One region of the Sphingomonas arantia genome, then DNA from elsewhere that is predicted to be linked to it. Evidence: predicted binding sites of a transcription regulator. Region 1 holds the regulator's gene; each other region holds the start of a gene.
What was found. The regulator LexA, encoded in region 1, represses DNA repair genes until DNA is damaged. The targets are predictions, from matches to a motif close to GTTCCNCNCTTGTTCT.
Positions count from the first base shown of each region.

Region 2: the regulator LexA is predicted to act here: its motif matches at 2,614-2,629, upstream of radA (DNA repair protein RadA).
Region 3: the regulator LexA is predicted to act here: its motif matches at 1,807-1,822, upstream of ACFSGX_RS07985 (ATP-dependent helicase).

Region 1 is NZ_JBHUGS010000003.1:10,782-15,558, reverse strand. Features, by position in the region: gene ACFSGX_RS11540 (ComEC/Rec2 family competence protein) at 1-1,209, shown strand, start outside; gene lexA (transcriptional repressor LexA) at 1,786-2,469, opposite strand; gene ACFSGX_RS11530 (molybdopterin molybdotransferase MoeA) at 2,527-3,711, opposite strand; gene moaC (cyclic pyranopterin monophosphate synthase MoaC) at 3,920-4,390, opposite strand; gene trpC (indole-3-glycerol phosphate synthase TrpC) at 4,387-4,777, opposite strand, start outside.
Region 2 is NZ_JBHUGS010000002.1:434,302-439,078, reverse strand. Features, by position in the region: gene ACFSGX_RS07790 (hypothetical protein) at 1-165, opposite strand, end outside; gene ACFSGX_RS07785 (patatin-like protein) at 256-2,517, opposite strand; gene radA (DNA repair protein RadA) at 2,643-4,016, shown strand; gene ACFSGX_RS07775 (CvpA family protein) at 4,027-4,557, shown strand.
Region 3 is NZ_JBHUGS010000002.1:470,242-475,018, reverse strand. Features, by position in the region: gene ACFSGX_RS07985 (ATP-dependent helicase) at 1-1,803, opposite strand, end outside; gene rsmD (16S rRNA (guanine(966)-N(2))-methyltransferase RsmD) at 2,017-2,640, opposite strand; gene ACFSGX_RS07975 (pseudouridine synthase) at 2,828-3,667, opposite strand; gene ACFSGX_RS07970 (response regulator) at 3,786-4,202, shown strand; gene ACFSGX_RS07965 (AmpG family muropeptide MFS transporter) at 4,507-4,777, shown strand, end outside.

The sequences.
Region 1 (4,777 bases):
GAGGCGGTGACGTTGCGGTTGGTGGCGGCTGGCGCGCTGTTCGTGCTGCTGCTGTGGCCGGAGGCGGTGGCGGGGGCGAGTTTCCAGCTGAGCTTTGCGGCGGTCGCGTCGATCGTGGCGTTTGCGGAGTGGCCGGTGGCGCGGCGGCTGTCCGCGCCGAGCGAGGCTGGGCTTGGCTGGCGGTGGGGGCGGGCGCTGCTGATGCTGCTGGCGACCGGGATCGTGGTCGAGATCGCGCTGATGCCGATCGCATTGTATCATTTTCACAAGGCCGGGCTGTACGGCGCGGCGGCCAATATCGTCGCGATCCCGCTGACGACGTTCGTCATCATGCCGGCCGAGGCGGTGGCGCTGGTGCTCGATGCGGTCGGGCTGGGGCGGCCGGTGTGGTGGATCGCCGGTCTGGCGACCGATGCGCTGCTGTGGCTGGCGCGCGCGGTGGCGGCGGCGCCCGGGTCGGTGCAGGCGCTGCCCGCGATGCCGGACGGGGCCTATGCGGCGATGGTGGCGGGTGGGCTGTGGATCGCGCTGTGGCGGACATGGGTGCGGCGGTTGGGGCTGGTGCCGCTGGTGCTGGGGGCGGTGTGGGCGCTGGCGACGCCGGCGCCGGACCTGCTGGTCACCGGCGACGGGCGGCATCTGGCGCTGCGTGGGGACGACGTGTCGCTCGCGCTGCTGCGGCCGCGGGCGGGGGATTATGTGCGCAGCCTGCTCGGTGAGAATGCCGGGGTGAGCGACGAGGCGATCGAGTTCGAGAGCGTGGCGGGCGGGGCGTGCAGCGCGGACCTGTGCGTGGCGGACATCGTGCGCGGTGGGCGGACTTGGCGGCTGCTCGCGACGCGGAGTGCGTATCTGGTCGAGATCGGGGAGATGAACCGGGCGTGTGGGGCGGCCGATATCGTGGTGAGCGATCGGTATCTGCCGCGGACGTGTCGGCCGCGCTGGCTGCGCGCGGATCGCGGGTTGCTGGCGCGGACCGGGGGGCTGGCGATCGACCTGGAGCGTGGGGCGGTGCGGACCGTACGGCAGGCGGGGGATGCGCATCCCTGGGTGCCGGCGGTGGTGGTGCGGAAGCGTTATGGGCGGCGGGGTGCTGGCCGGTTTGGGCAGAGAGCTGCGGTTTGGTCGGGTGGAACCGCGCGACCTCGCGATTCGGAGCGGCGGTCGGGTCGGGTGATCAGTAACGATGTTGAGAGGCCAGGGCGGTGATCGGTTTGGCGTCATGATACTGGATGCTTGGCTCCGCGAGCTAAGCACGGCTCCGCGACTCTACCCGTTTGTCCTGAGTAGGGACTGAGCGCAGTCGAAGGCCCATATCGAAGGATCTGCCCTGCGTTTGGGACCATGCTTCGATGCGAGGCCTCGATACGCGCCGTGGGCGCTACTCGGTCTCTACTCAGCACGAACGGGTTTTGGCGGGGTCAGCGAGGCTAAGCCGGTCGGTTGCCCTGCCCTTTCCGCATCACAACAATCGTACGCGCCTTTGTGGGCTTCGAGCCCGACCGGCCTATCGTTTCCTGCAAGCGTTGTGCCGGAGGTACCGTTGGCTTCTCGACTGCGCTCGACGGGGCCCCTCGACTTCGCTCGGGATGGACGGGGTTGGGGGCGGCGGGTGGCAGGGGGCGTGGGGAGCGGTGCCGCTTCGGTAGGTCGCGTATCTCGTGTGCACAGGGTTCTCGACAGGCTCGAACCGAACGGGAGGCGGTTGGCGCGCCCTCCCGGCCTGCCGCCCTCGCAAGACTTATCAGCCGCGGTTCGCGCCTTCTGCCCGACCCACCGTTAGCTTCAGTAGCGCCGCAGCAGGCCCGCAAGGCGGCCCTGGACGCGGACTTCGTCGGGGGCGTAGCGTTGAGGGTCGTAGGCGCGGTTGGCGGGGTCGAGGCGGACCATGCCGCCTTCGTGGCGCCAATATTTGAGGGTGGCTTCGTGTTCGTGGACGAGCGCCACGACGATGTCGCCTTCGTGCGCCTGTTCCTGGCGGCGGACGAGTGCGTAGTCGCCGTCGAGGATGCCGGCTTCGACCATCGAATCGCCCGAGACCTCCAGCGCATAATGTTCGCCGGGGCCGAGCAAGGCGGCGGGGACGGAGAGCATGGTCTGGCCCTCGATCGCCTCGATGGGCACGCCGGCGGCGATGCGGCCGTGGAGCGGGATTTCGAGCACGTCGTTGGCGGCGGCCAGCACCGGCATCGGTGCGCGCGGTGCGGCCGGCGCGGCGGCGGCGGGGCGCGGCGTGGGGGCGAGCGACTTCATGCCTTCGGGCAGGCGCATCACCTCCAGCGCGCGAGCGCGGTTGGGGAGGCGGCGGATGAAGTTGCGTTCCTCGAGCGCGCTGACCAGCCGGTGGACGCCGGACTTGGATTTCAGGTCGAGCGCCTCCTTCATCTCCTCGAACGAGGGGGATACGCCGGTTTCACCAAGACGGTCGCTGATGAAACTGAGCAACTCGTGCTGCTTGCGCGTGAGCATCGCAGGACCCCTTCGAAGGAACGAACGGGGAACGTGTAGGAACAGTATACGGTGCTGTCAAGCGATGCGAATCGTTGTGACAACGGTGCCGGCGTCCACGGGCGAACTCTGCGCCTCGCGCAGGATAAGCAGGTCCGCCTCGGGCAGACGGCGGAGGGCGGCGCTGTCCTGGCCCAGGATGGGATGCGCTTGCCCGTCGCGCGTGAAGGCGCGGACATAGTCGCGGCGCGGGCCGGTGGCGGGGAGGGGGGCGGCGAGCCGCATGTCGTGCGGTTGTGGCAGCAGATGTTCCGCACCCGCGCAGCGCGCCGCGAGCGGCAGCAGGAACAGGAGCGCGGTGACATAGGCGGATCCGGGATTGCCGGGGAGGCCGAGCGCGATGGTCTTGCCGATGTGACCGGCGAGCAGCGGCTTGCCGGGGCGGAGCGCGATCCGCCAGAAGTCGATCTCCGCCCCCGCGGCGATCAGCGCCGGGCGGACGAGATCGTGATCGCCGACCGAGGCACCGCCGGTGGTGACGATGATGTCGGCGGTCCGGGCGGCGTCGCGGAAGGCGTCGGTGATTGTGGCGAGATCGTCGCGCACGATGCCGCGATCCTCGACGTCGACGGGCAGGCGCGCCAGCAGCGCGGCGAGCATCGGGGCGTTGGAGGAGGGCAGCTGGACGCCGGTGACGGGCTGGCCGGGCAGGACCAGTTCGTTGCCGGTGGACAGGATGATGATGCGCGGGCGGCGCGGGACGGGTAGCGTCGCATGGCCGGCGGCGGCGGCGAGCGCGATGACGGCGGCGGTGACGACGGTGCCGGCGGGGATCAGTTGCTCGCCCGCGGAGAAATCATAGCCCTTGCGGCGGATGTGCGCGCCGGGGGCGGGGGGACCTTCGCCGTTGAGGGTCAGGCGGTCGCCGTCGCGCGCGGCTTCCTCCTGGACCAGGATGACGTCGGCGCCTTGCGGAACGGCGGCGCCGGTGAAGATCCGGGCGGCTTGGCCCGGATGGATGGCGAAGGGGGCGGCGCCGGCAGAGGCCTCGCCCACCACGGTCAGCGGCTGGCCGAGTTCGGCGAAGCGGAGTGCGTAGCCGTCCATCGCGGACAGATCGGCCGCGGGCTGGGTGCGGACCGCGTGGATCGGGGCGGTGAGCGTGCGGCCGAGTGCCGCGAGCAGCGGGGCCTGTTCGGTCTCAGGCGCGGGGGCGAGGGCGAGCAGGCGGGCGAGGGCCTCGGGTACGGGGAGGAGGGTCATGCTTGGGCAGCCCCGTGACGTGACACGCCGTTTGGTTCGAGCCTGTCGAGAACTTCGCGCAGGGTTCTCGGCAGGCTCGAACCAAACGGCGCGGTGGGTGGTGACCCGTTCTCGACAAGCTCGAACCGAACGGGGGGGATGGGAGGCGTGTGGCTTTGGGTGTCGTTAACGCCGGGCTCAAACCGAACGGAGCCTTGGCGACGCGCAATCATTCCGCATGCCAGTCGCCGGAGCGGCCGCCGGATTTGGCGAGGAGGCGGACGTTGCCGATGGTCATGCCGCGGTCGAGGGCCTTGGCCATGTCGTAGATGGTCAGGAGCGCGACCGAGACGGCGGTCATGGCTTCCATCTCCACGCCGGTGCCGTGCGTGGTCACGACGGTAGCGGTGACGGTTATGCCCCCCTCCGCCAGTGCAAGGTCGACCGTGACGCCGCCGATCGGGAGCGGGTGGCAGAGCGGGATGAGGTCGGAGGCGCGCTTGGCGGCCATGATGCCGGCGATGCGCGCGACGGCCAGAACGTCGCCCTTCGCCACCGCGCCGTCGCGGATCGCGGCCAGCGCGGGCGCGGCGATCGCGATGTGGCCGCTGGCGGTGGCGGAGCGGCGGGTGTCGGGCTTTGCGGTGACGTCGACCATGCGGGCGGCGCCGCGGTCGTCGAGATGGGTGAGCGTGGTCATGGGGTCAGCAACGCGCGGGTCGCCGATTCGACGTCGGCATGGCGCATGAGCGTTTCGCCGACGAGGAAACAGCGGACGCCGTGCGCGGCGAGGCGGGTGATATCCGCCGGGCCGGTGATGCCGCTTTCGGCGACCAAAGTGGTGCCGGCGGGGACGTGAGCGGCCAGTTCCTCGGTGCGCGCCAGATCGACCGAGAAGTCGCGCAGGTCGCGGTTGTTGACGCCGATCAGCCGGCTGCGCAGCACCAGCGCGCGATCGAGTTCGGTGCGGTCGTGAACCTCGACCAGCACGTCCATGCCGTGGTCGATCGCGGCGGACTCGATTTCGGCCATTTGTGCGTCGTCGAGCGCGGCGACGATGATGAGGATGGCGTCGGCCCCGAGCGCG
Region 2 (4,777 bases), on a different contig from region 1:
CGGCACGACGCCGACCAGGTAGGCGAGCAGCAGCAGCACCGGCAGCTTCACGTCCGCCACGATGCCGCCCCACAGGTTCACCTGCGCCGTCGTCCAGTTCTTCGTCGCGAAGATCACCGCGATCACCGCGAGCACCACCCAGAACAGGGTTCTCAGGAATTGCATGGCATCGCCCTCCGCGTCATGCCGCTTCTTCTACGGCGATGCCGCGCCAGAACAAGAGGGCGCGCAAGCGGGCGGGGGAGAGGTGGCCCTTCACCCGATCTCGCGCTCCAGGGTCGCGAACAGCTCGGGGATCGCCGTCAACCGCCCGCGCTCCTCCGCCAGCACCGCACGGAACGCCCGCGTCTTCAGCAGCGCGACATGCCCCGGCGGCAATGTCGTCCCGGCGGGCAGCGTGGAGATCAGAATGTCCACCAGCCGGTCGATCCCGTGCAGCCGCCCCCAAAGATAGTCGTTCTCGCGCCACGCCCGGCTGAAGAACGCGCCGAAACTGTTGAACGCGATCCCCTTCAGCGTCGCCTCCGCCCCGCCGGCGCGGATCGCGCTCGCGTCGTCGGGCGCGATCCGGTCGACCTTCACCGGGTTGAACTCGTCGCGGTGGTCGCCGCGCAGCAGCGGCAGCGTCGCGATGTCGTAGAAAGGAAAGCCGAGATAGGCGAGCAGGATACGCCGCCGCTCGGGCCGCGGCAGGGGCAGCAGCGCGGCGCACAGTGTGGCGTCGGCGCGGTCGTCGATCGCGCGCAGGTCGGTCGCATCGGCCAGCGCCGCCAACGCCGCAGCGGGATCGTCCAGCACGTCCGCCATGTCGCGCAGCTTCGGCGCACGCTGGTCCAGATAGGGAGCGAGCGCCGCGAACAACGCGCTGCGCATCGCCTCGATCAGGTCCGCCGGGCAACCGGGCGGCGGTACGTCCGGCACCTGTTCCGCCACGAACCGCAGCCGCCGCACGCGGAACTCCAGGTCGTGCGCGCGCATGAACTGGACGAACGCCGCATCGTCCGCGCCCGGCCCGGCGATCCCGACCGCGCGGACATGCGTCCACAACGCCACGCGCACCGCATCGCGATCCTGCGCACCGCCCTCCGCGAACAGGGTTGCCAGCCGGTCTATCACCGACGCCAGCTTCAGATGACCGTAACCCGCAAAGGTGAACCCTGCGCGCTTCACCGCCAGCATGTTGGCCTTCGCCCGCCACCCCGCGATCCGCGCCGGCGTCGGCCGCGTCAGGAAGATCGTGCCCCCCAGCGCATCGTCGATCGCGGCCTCCACCTCCGGGCGTACCGCGGCGATCGTAGCGGCGGCATCTGCAATCCGCGCGGACCGCGCCGCGATCGCCTCCAGATTGTCGCGGATCGGCTGTTCGCGCGGAATGTCGGACATCGCGCCCAATATGGTCTGGAAGAAACCTGGCGGCTCGATGCCGTCGCCACCGGTCATGTGGACCGAGCGGATATTGGGTTTCGGATCGATATAGACGAAGCGCCGGTCCACCTCGCGCGCCGCCGGCCGGTTGCGCAACGCCTCGATCGCCGGGCGGAACGGCGCGTTGCTCAGCACCGATCCGTCGATCAGCACCGCGCTCTCCACCGCGTCGATCGCCGCCAGCCGGGGCAGGGCGCGCGTCAGGAACGCACCACGCCCCGGCCAGTCCTGCCCGCGCTCCGCCAGCACCGCATCCAACTCGCCCACCGTGAACGGCGGGAACGCCCCCGGAAAACTCGCCGTCGCACGCCCCGCGAACACCAGCGCCGGGATCTCGCCGAGCCCCGCACCATCCTCATCACGTGTCGAGAAAGCCAGCGTAAGGCGATGTTCCGTCTCGACAATCTCCGGCGGCGAATGCAGCGTGAGCCGCTCCGGATGCCCGCGGAAATCGGTGACCGTCACGAACAGGTCGAGCGGGTGCCCGTCGGGTAGCAGCGACCGCCCGTCACCCGTGCCCGCCATCGCCCCCATCGCGTCGAGCAGCAGCGTCGTGAACCGCGCACCCCCGAACGGCGGCGCGAACCACCGCGCCTGCACGAACTGGATCAGCTTCGCGCGCACCTCCGCCTGCACCGCCGGGTCCAGCGTCTCGGTCGCCGCGCGCCCGGCGGCATAACGCGCGAGCGGCGACGCCCACAGCCGCGACAGCCGCTTCGATATCGCGCCGGCTGGCCGGTCGTCCGCCATTAGCCGGTCGACATCCGCATTGTTCAGCCACAGGTCGGTCAGCGGATCCAGCGACTGCCCGGTCGCGATCGCCTGGCCCAGGAAGATCCCGTTGATCCCGCCCGCGCTCGCCCCCGCGACGATATCGACCAGCACGCGCAACCGCGTGCCGGTCGCCGCCTCGATCTCGCCGATCAGGTCGCGGTACACCGCCTCGCTCGCGCCATCCGCCGCCTCGCCCGCATGATAGGCGCGGCTCGCGCGGGCGAGATGCCAGATCTCGCGCGTGATGCCGTGCATGTACACCGCCAGGCTGATCCCGCCGTAGCAGACCAGCGCCAGCCTCAGTTCCTTCTCCCGCATGACCGGCAAGGTGGCACGCCGCGTGCCTGAGCGAAAGTGCCTCGACCGCACCGCGCCACGCGGTCAGGACTGGAAACCCGTCCCGTTCCCCGCTACGTTCCTATTTCGTTCCAACTGGAGTTTGCATGGCCAAGCCGCAGAAGCGTTATGTCTGCCAATCCTGCGGGGCGGTGGCGAACAAGTGGCAGGGGCAGTGCGTCGACTGCCTGCAATGGAACACGCTGGTCGAGGATGCGGGCGGGGCCAAGACGCCTTTCTCCGCCAAGCACAACCTGCGCGGCGGCGGCAACCTCGTCATGATGTCCGCGCTCGACACCGACGTCGCGCTGCCCGAACGGATGCCGACCGGAATCGCCGAGTTCGACCGTGCGCTCGGCGGCGGGTTCGTGGCCGGGTCCGCCACGCTGATCGGCGGTGATCCGGGCATCGGCAAGTCGACGCTGCTCCTACAGGCCGCGGCGAAACTCGCGCTGGCCGGCAAGTCGGTCGCCTATGTCTCGGGCGAGGAAGCCGCCGATCAGGTCCGGCTTCGCGCCCGCCGGTTGGGTTGCGGCAACGCGCCGGTGCAGCTCGGCGCGGCGACCTCGGTCCGCGATATCCTCACCACGCTGGAACGCGCCGAGGCGCCCGACATGCTCGTCATCGACTCGATCCAGACGATGCACAGCGACCTGATCGAGGGTGCGCCCGGCACGGTCAGCCAGGTCCGCGCGTCTGCCCACGAACTGGTCCGCTATGCCAAGGAAAGCGGCTGCGCGCTCGTGCTCGTCGGCCATGTGACCAAGGATGGATCGATCGCCGGCCCGCGTGTGCTCGAACATATGGTCGACACCGTGCTGTCGTTCGAAGGCGAACGCAGCCACCAGTACCGCATCCTGCGCGCCATCAAGAACCGCTTCGGCGGCACCGACGAGATCGGCGTGTTCGCGATGGCCGAGGCCGGGCTGGACGAAGTCTCGAACCCGTCCGCTTTGTTCCTCACGACGCGCGGCGAATCGGTGTCCGGCGCGGCGGTGTTCCCGGCGATGGAGGGCACGCGCCCCGTGCTGGTCGAAATCCAGGCACTCGTCGTGCGGCTCGCCTCCGGCGCCACCCCGCGCCGCGCGGTCGTAGGCTGGGATTCGGGGCGGCTCGCCATGATTTTGGCCGTGCTAGAGGCGCGCTGCGGGCTCAGTTTCTCGACCGCCGAGGTCTATCTCAACATCGCCGGCGGCTACCGCGTCATCGATCCCGCCGCCGACCTGGCGGTTGCGGCCGCGCTCGTCTCGGCGTTGGCGGAACAGCCGATCCCGTCCGAAATGGTCGCGTTCGGCGAGGTGTCGCTGTCCGGCGAGGTCCGCCCCGTGGCCCATGGTGGGCTGCGGCTGAAGGAGGCCGCCAAGCTCGGTTTCACCCAGGCGCTCGTGCCCGCGTCGCTGGCGGAGGCGCCCTCCGGCCTGTCGATGCGCGGCTACTCGACGCTCGCCGCCCTCGTTGACCGGCTGCTGGGTCGGGGTTAGCGGTAGGCGCATGCCAGCGCTCACCGCCCTCGATATCGTCGTGATCCTGCTCGTCGGCGGCGGCGCGGTTCTCGGCATCCTGCGCGGCTTCGTGACCGAAGTGCTTTCGCTGTTCGCCTGGGTCGCCGCGATCCTGGCACTCAAATTCTTCCATCCCGCGCTGGCCGAGTTGCTCGTCGGCCCGGTCGGCACGCGCGCCGGGGCCTCCGTCCTTGCCTTTGCGCTGATCTTCCTCGTCGTGTTCGCCGGCGGCAAACTCGTCGCCCGCGCGCTCGGCCGCCGGACGCGACAATCGGTCCTCGGCCCGCTCGACCGCCTGCTCGGCTTCGGCTTCGGCGCTCTGAAAGGCCTGATCGGCGCGACCTTGCTCTTCCTGGCCGTAACGCTGGTCTACGACACGCTCTACGGCGGTGCCGCAACCCGCCCCGACTGGATCCGCGACTCTCGCAGCTATTCTCTCCTCAACGCGAGCGGCAAGGCGATCGTGGACTATGTCGCCGCCCGCCGGAAACTGGACCCGAAGCCGGCGACAACTGAGTAGCCCAAGACTCCCTCCCCCCACCGGGGGGAGGGTCGGGGTGGGGGGCTTCGGCTCAGGCCGACGGTGTTCCAGGAGGCCATGCAGTAAGGAAAAGCGAACGTCGGGACCGGTCGCCGAACCTCCACAAAAGGCAATCAACCACCCAGCCAATCCCCCCACCCAACCCTCCCCCCGGTGGGTGGAGGGCTATGCGCTGTCCCTTCGACGCCCTACATACCGG
Region 3 (4,777 bases), on a different contig from region 1:
CAGCCGGCGCTCCTCCTCGACCGCCGCGGTCCCGCCTTCGTCCACCGCGCGCTGCGATGGGAACACGCCTTCCTCCCACCCGGCCAGGAACACCGTGTCGAACTCCAGACCCTTGGCGGCATGGATCGTCATGATCGTCACCTTCGCCTCGTCCGCTGCGGCGTCGTTGTCCATCACCAGGCTGACATGCTCCAGGAACGCGGACAGCGTCTCATATTCCTCCATCGCACGGGCCAGCTCGGTCAGGTTCTCCAGCCGCCCGGCCGCCTCCGCCGATCGATCCGCCTGCAGCATCGCGGTATAGCCGCTCTCGTCGAGCATCTGCCGCGCCAGCTCCGCATGGCCGAGCGACCCGAGCCGGTCCCGCCAGCGGGCGATATCGCCGACCAGATTGCCCAGCGACTTGCGCGCCGCCCCGGTCAGCTCGTCCGTGTCGAGCAGCCGCGCGGCCGCATAGGACAGCGGCAGCCCCTGCGCACGCGCCACCATGTGGATCTTGGCCACAGCCTTGTCGCCCAGGCCGCGCTTCGGCACGTTGACGATCCGTTCGAACGCCAGGTCATCCGCCGGCTGGCTGATCACGCGCAGATAGGCAAGCGCGTCGCGGATCTCGGCGCGTTCGTAGAAGCGGAAGCCGCCGACGATGCGGTACGGCATGCCGATCGCGATGAAGCGGTCTTCCAGCTCGCGCGTCTGGAACTGCGCACGGACCAGGATCGCGACCTGGTCGAGCGTGCCACCCCCGCGCTGATGCCCCTCGATCTCCTCGGCGATGCGGCGCGCCTCCTCCGGCCCGTCCCACACGCCGACGACCTTGACCGGATCGCCCTGCGCCTCCTGCGTCCACAATGTCTTGCCCAGCCGCCCGCCATTATGCGCGATCACGCCGGATGCGGCGGCCAGGATATGCGGCGTGGACCGGTAATTCTGTTCCAGCTTGATGATCGCCGCGCCCGGGAAATCCTTCTCGAACCGCAGGATGTTCTCCACCTGCGCGCCGCGCCAGGAATAGATCGACTGGTCGTCGTCCCCCACGCAGCACAGGTTGCGCCGCTCCTGCGCGATCAGCCGCAGCCAGAGATACTGGCTGCTGTTGGTGTCCTGATATTCGTCGACCAGCACATATTTGAAGCGCTGCTGATACAGTTCCAGAACGTCGCGATTCGTCTTCAGGATGACGAGCATGTGGAGCAGCAGGTCGCCGAAATCGCACGCGTTCACGCCCCGCAGCCGCGCCTGATAGGCGGCGTACAGCTCCGCCCCGCGCCCGTTGGCGAACGCCTCGGACTCCGCGGCGTCGATATCGGCCGGCACCCAGCCCTTGTTCTTCCAGCGGTCGATCAGCCCGGCGAGCATCCGCGGGGTCCAGCGCTTCTCGTCGATCTCGGCCGCCACGATCAGCTGTTTCAGCAGGCGCAGCTGGTCGTCGGTGTCGAGGATCGTGAAATTGCTCTGCAACCCGACGAGTTCGGCATGACGGCGCAGCATCTTGGCCGCGATCGAGTGGAACGTGCCGAGCCACGGCATGCCTTCCACAGCATCGCCCAGGATCCGCCCGATCCGCTCGCGCATCTCGCGCGCCGCCTTGTTGGTGAAGGTCACGGCCAGGATCTCCGACGGCCAGGCCCGCCGCGTCGCGACCAGATGCGCGAGTCTCGCGGTGAGGGCGGAGGTCTTGCCAGTCCCCGCACCGGCTAGCACGAGCACCGGGCCCTCGGTCGTCAACACCGCCTCCCGCTGCGGCGGGTTCAACCCGCGCAGATAGGCGGGATCGGCGGGCGAGGGGGAAAGCGGCTGGTTCACCCGCGAACAGGTAGGGAACGCGGGCCGCGGGGGCAAGTTTGTTGGGGTTGGTGCGAGACGGGCCGCAAACGCACGCGAAACAGAAAGCCCCTCTCCTTCAGGGGAGGGGTTGGGGTGGGGGCAACAGCACCACACCCACAACCTCACCGGCTTGAGGAGGTCAGCCCCACCCCAACCCCTCCCCTGAAGGAGAGGGGCTAAAGGCGTTCGCGGTCAGTCCTTGGCCTCGTCCTCAGCAACATCGTCTTCCTCGACTGCCTCAACCTTCGCAACAACCGCACCGTCATCACCCCCAACCCAGCGCAGCAAGGTCAGCTTGGCCTTCCCATGCACACGGTCCGTATCCTGCTCGAACCCCTTGGCCGCCACGACCTCCGCCTTGCCCGTCTCGACCGACACCAGCGCACCCGGCGCGAACCAGCCGAGCCGCGCCAGCCGTTCGAGCAACGCGCCGCCGCCGCCCGACAGATAGGGCGGGTCGATCAGCACCAGATCGTACCGCGGTCCGTAGAGCGGCCCGAGCGCCTCGACCCCCTGGCCGCGGATATCGGTCGTGCCCGGCGCGGCGAGCTTGGCGACATTGACCTTCAGCACGTCGAGCGCCTGCCGCTCGCGCTCTACGAACGTCGCATAGGCCGCCCCGCGCGACAGCGCCTCCAGCCCCAGCGCACCGGTCCCGGCGAACAGGTCGAGCACGCGCACGCCCTCGAAACTGCCGAACCGGCTGGCAAGCATCGAGAACAGCGCCTCGCGCGTCCGGTCCGACGTCGGCCGCGTGTCGTCCCCCTTGGGCGATACGATGGAACGGCCGCGCCAGCTGCCGGCGATGATGCGCATGGGTGTGATATCCGATGATGAATGCAACGAGGTGCGTCACGACACCCCCTAAACCGTTCGGTTCGAGCCTGTCGAGAACAGCGCGATCACAAAACCCCACCCGGTTCGGTTCGAGCTTGTCAAGAACGTTGTGCATAGTTCTCGACAAGCTCGAACCAAACGGGGTTAGGGGTGGTCGAAGCGAAGGCTAGTCCTTCAACGTCTTCCTAAACGCGACGAGATCATGCTGCTTGATCTCGTCCACATACCCCGCCGGCAGGTCATCCAGCGGAAACGGTCCATAGCTCGTCCGGATCAGCCGGCTGACTTGCAGCCCCAGAAACTCCAGCACGCGCCGGACCTCGCGGTTCTTGCCCTCGCGCAGGCGCATCTCGACCCAGCCGTTGCGGCCGGTGCGGCGTTCCAGGTTCGCGTCGATCGAACCGTAGCGGATGCCCTCGATCTCGATCCCGTGGATCAGCTCCTCGAGCTGCTTCTGGCTGATGTCGCCGAACACGCGGGCGCGGTACGTTCGCTCGACACCCGTTGCGGGCAGTTCCAGCTGGCGCTTCAGCCCACCGTCGGTGGTCATCAGCAACAGCCCCTCGGTATTGAGATCGAGCCGCCCGACCGGCACCAGCCGCGGCAGCCCCTCGGGCAGCTTGTCGTAGATCGTCGGCCGCCCCTTGGGGTCGCGCTCGGCGGTTAGCAGGCCGGCGGGCTTGTGATAGCGGAACAGCCGGGTGGGCGCGGGCGCGTTCACCTGCTTGCCGTCCACCGTCACACCGTGGAGCGAGGTCAGGATCGTCGCGGGCGTCTCGATCGCCACGCCGTCGATCGCGATGCGCCGTTCGTCGATCATTCGCTCGATCTCGCGCCGCGATGCCACGCCGGCACGCGCCAGCAGTTTCGCGATGCGTTGCGGGTCGCCGGCCTGCTTCTTCAACGCGCGATCGGGTTCGCGCGCGGGCTTGGGCGGGGGCGGCGCGGAGGGGGTTGCGGTGGGCGGAACGGGTGCCGCGGGGCCGGGGCGGCGGGGAGTACGCAAGGGTCAGGTCGTCCGATCTGGAAACGGGTATAAAAGCCGGAAATAAACCGGAACCGAAACATCCGCCAGACCGTCTGATCAACTTACGGCGGGACTCGTGTGGGGGCGTAACGGTCAAATGCTTTTCGGCAAGCGCAAACGCTCGATTCAGCGAATCCTCATCGTCGAGGACGAGCCGCTCGTCGCGTTCGACAACGAACTGTTCCTGCGCGACGCCGGGTTCGACATCGTCGCGACGGTGGACCGCGTGGAAGAAGCACTGGGCTATATCGACGGCGAGGAACTGCACCTCGTGCTGGCCGACATCAGCCTGTCGGACGGCAGCGGGCTGGACGTCGCGCGCGCGGCGCGCGAACGCAAGATCCCGCTGCTGTTCGTGACCGGGCAATGCCCGCCCGAGGCACGCGGCCTTGCGCTCGGCGTGCTCAACAAGCCCTACAACCCGCGCGAACTGGTCGCCGCGATCGATGCCGTCGATGCCAAGATCGCCGGTCGCACAGTCAAGCGCCCGCCGCCGGGACTCGACCTGTTCTAGGACGGGTCGACATTCACCCGATGAATCCCGGTTCCCCCGCGTAGGCGGGGGACCAGCGCCAAGCGCGCTGCCGTTCAAGGCCTCGGACCCGCGGCCTACGCGGGGGAGAACGGCGGATGTCACGTTCGCGGCTGGGCGATGCACGTCGAGCCTTTTAGCCTATAGGCAGGCCCCGTACCGCCGCGGTTGCCGACGGTACGGGCGTGTCGTGACTTGCGCTGGATGCTCCATGCGCACCGAATCTGGTCGCCGCGGCAACTGAAATTCCAGTAGCCGATCGGAGCCGCGTCGTTATGGTCGCCTGATGACAGTGACCCCCCGCTTCGAAGGCCCGCTGGCCGCGATCCGTCCTTATCTTGAGGCCGGGCCAGTCGCGGCCTTTTTCCTGGGCATGTCGTCGGGTTTCCCCTTCGCGATGATCGGCGCGACGCTCACCACGCGGCTGGCGCAGGACGGGATCGACAAGAAAAGCGTGACCGCGTTCACGCTGGCCTTTCTCGTCTACAATCTGAAGCCGCTGTGGGCTTGGGCTGTCGACGGAGTCCGGTTGCCCGTCATCGGCCGATTGGGACAGC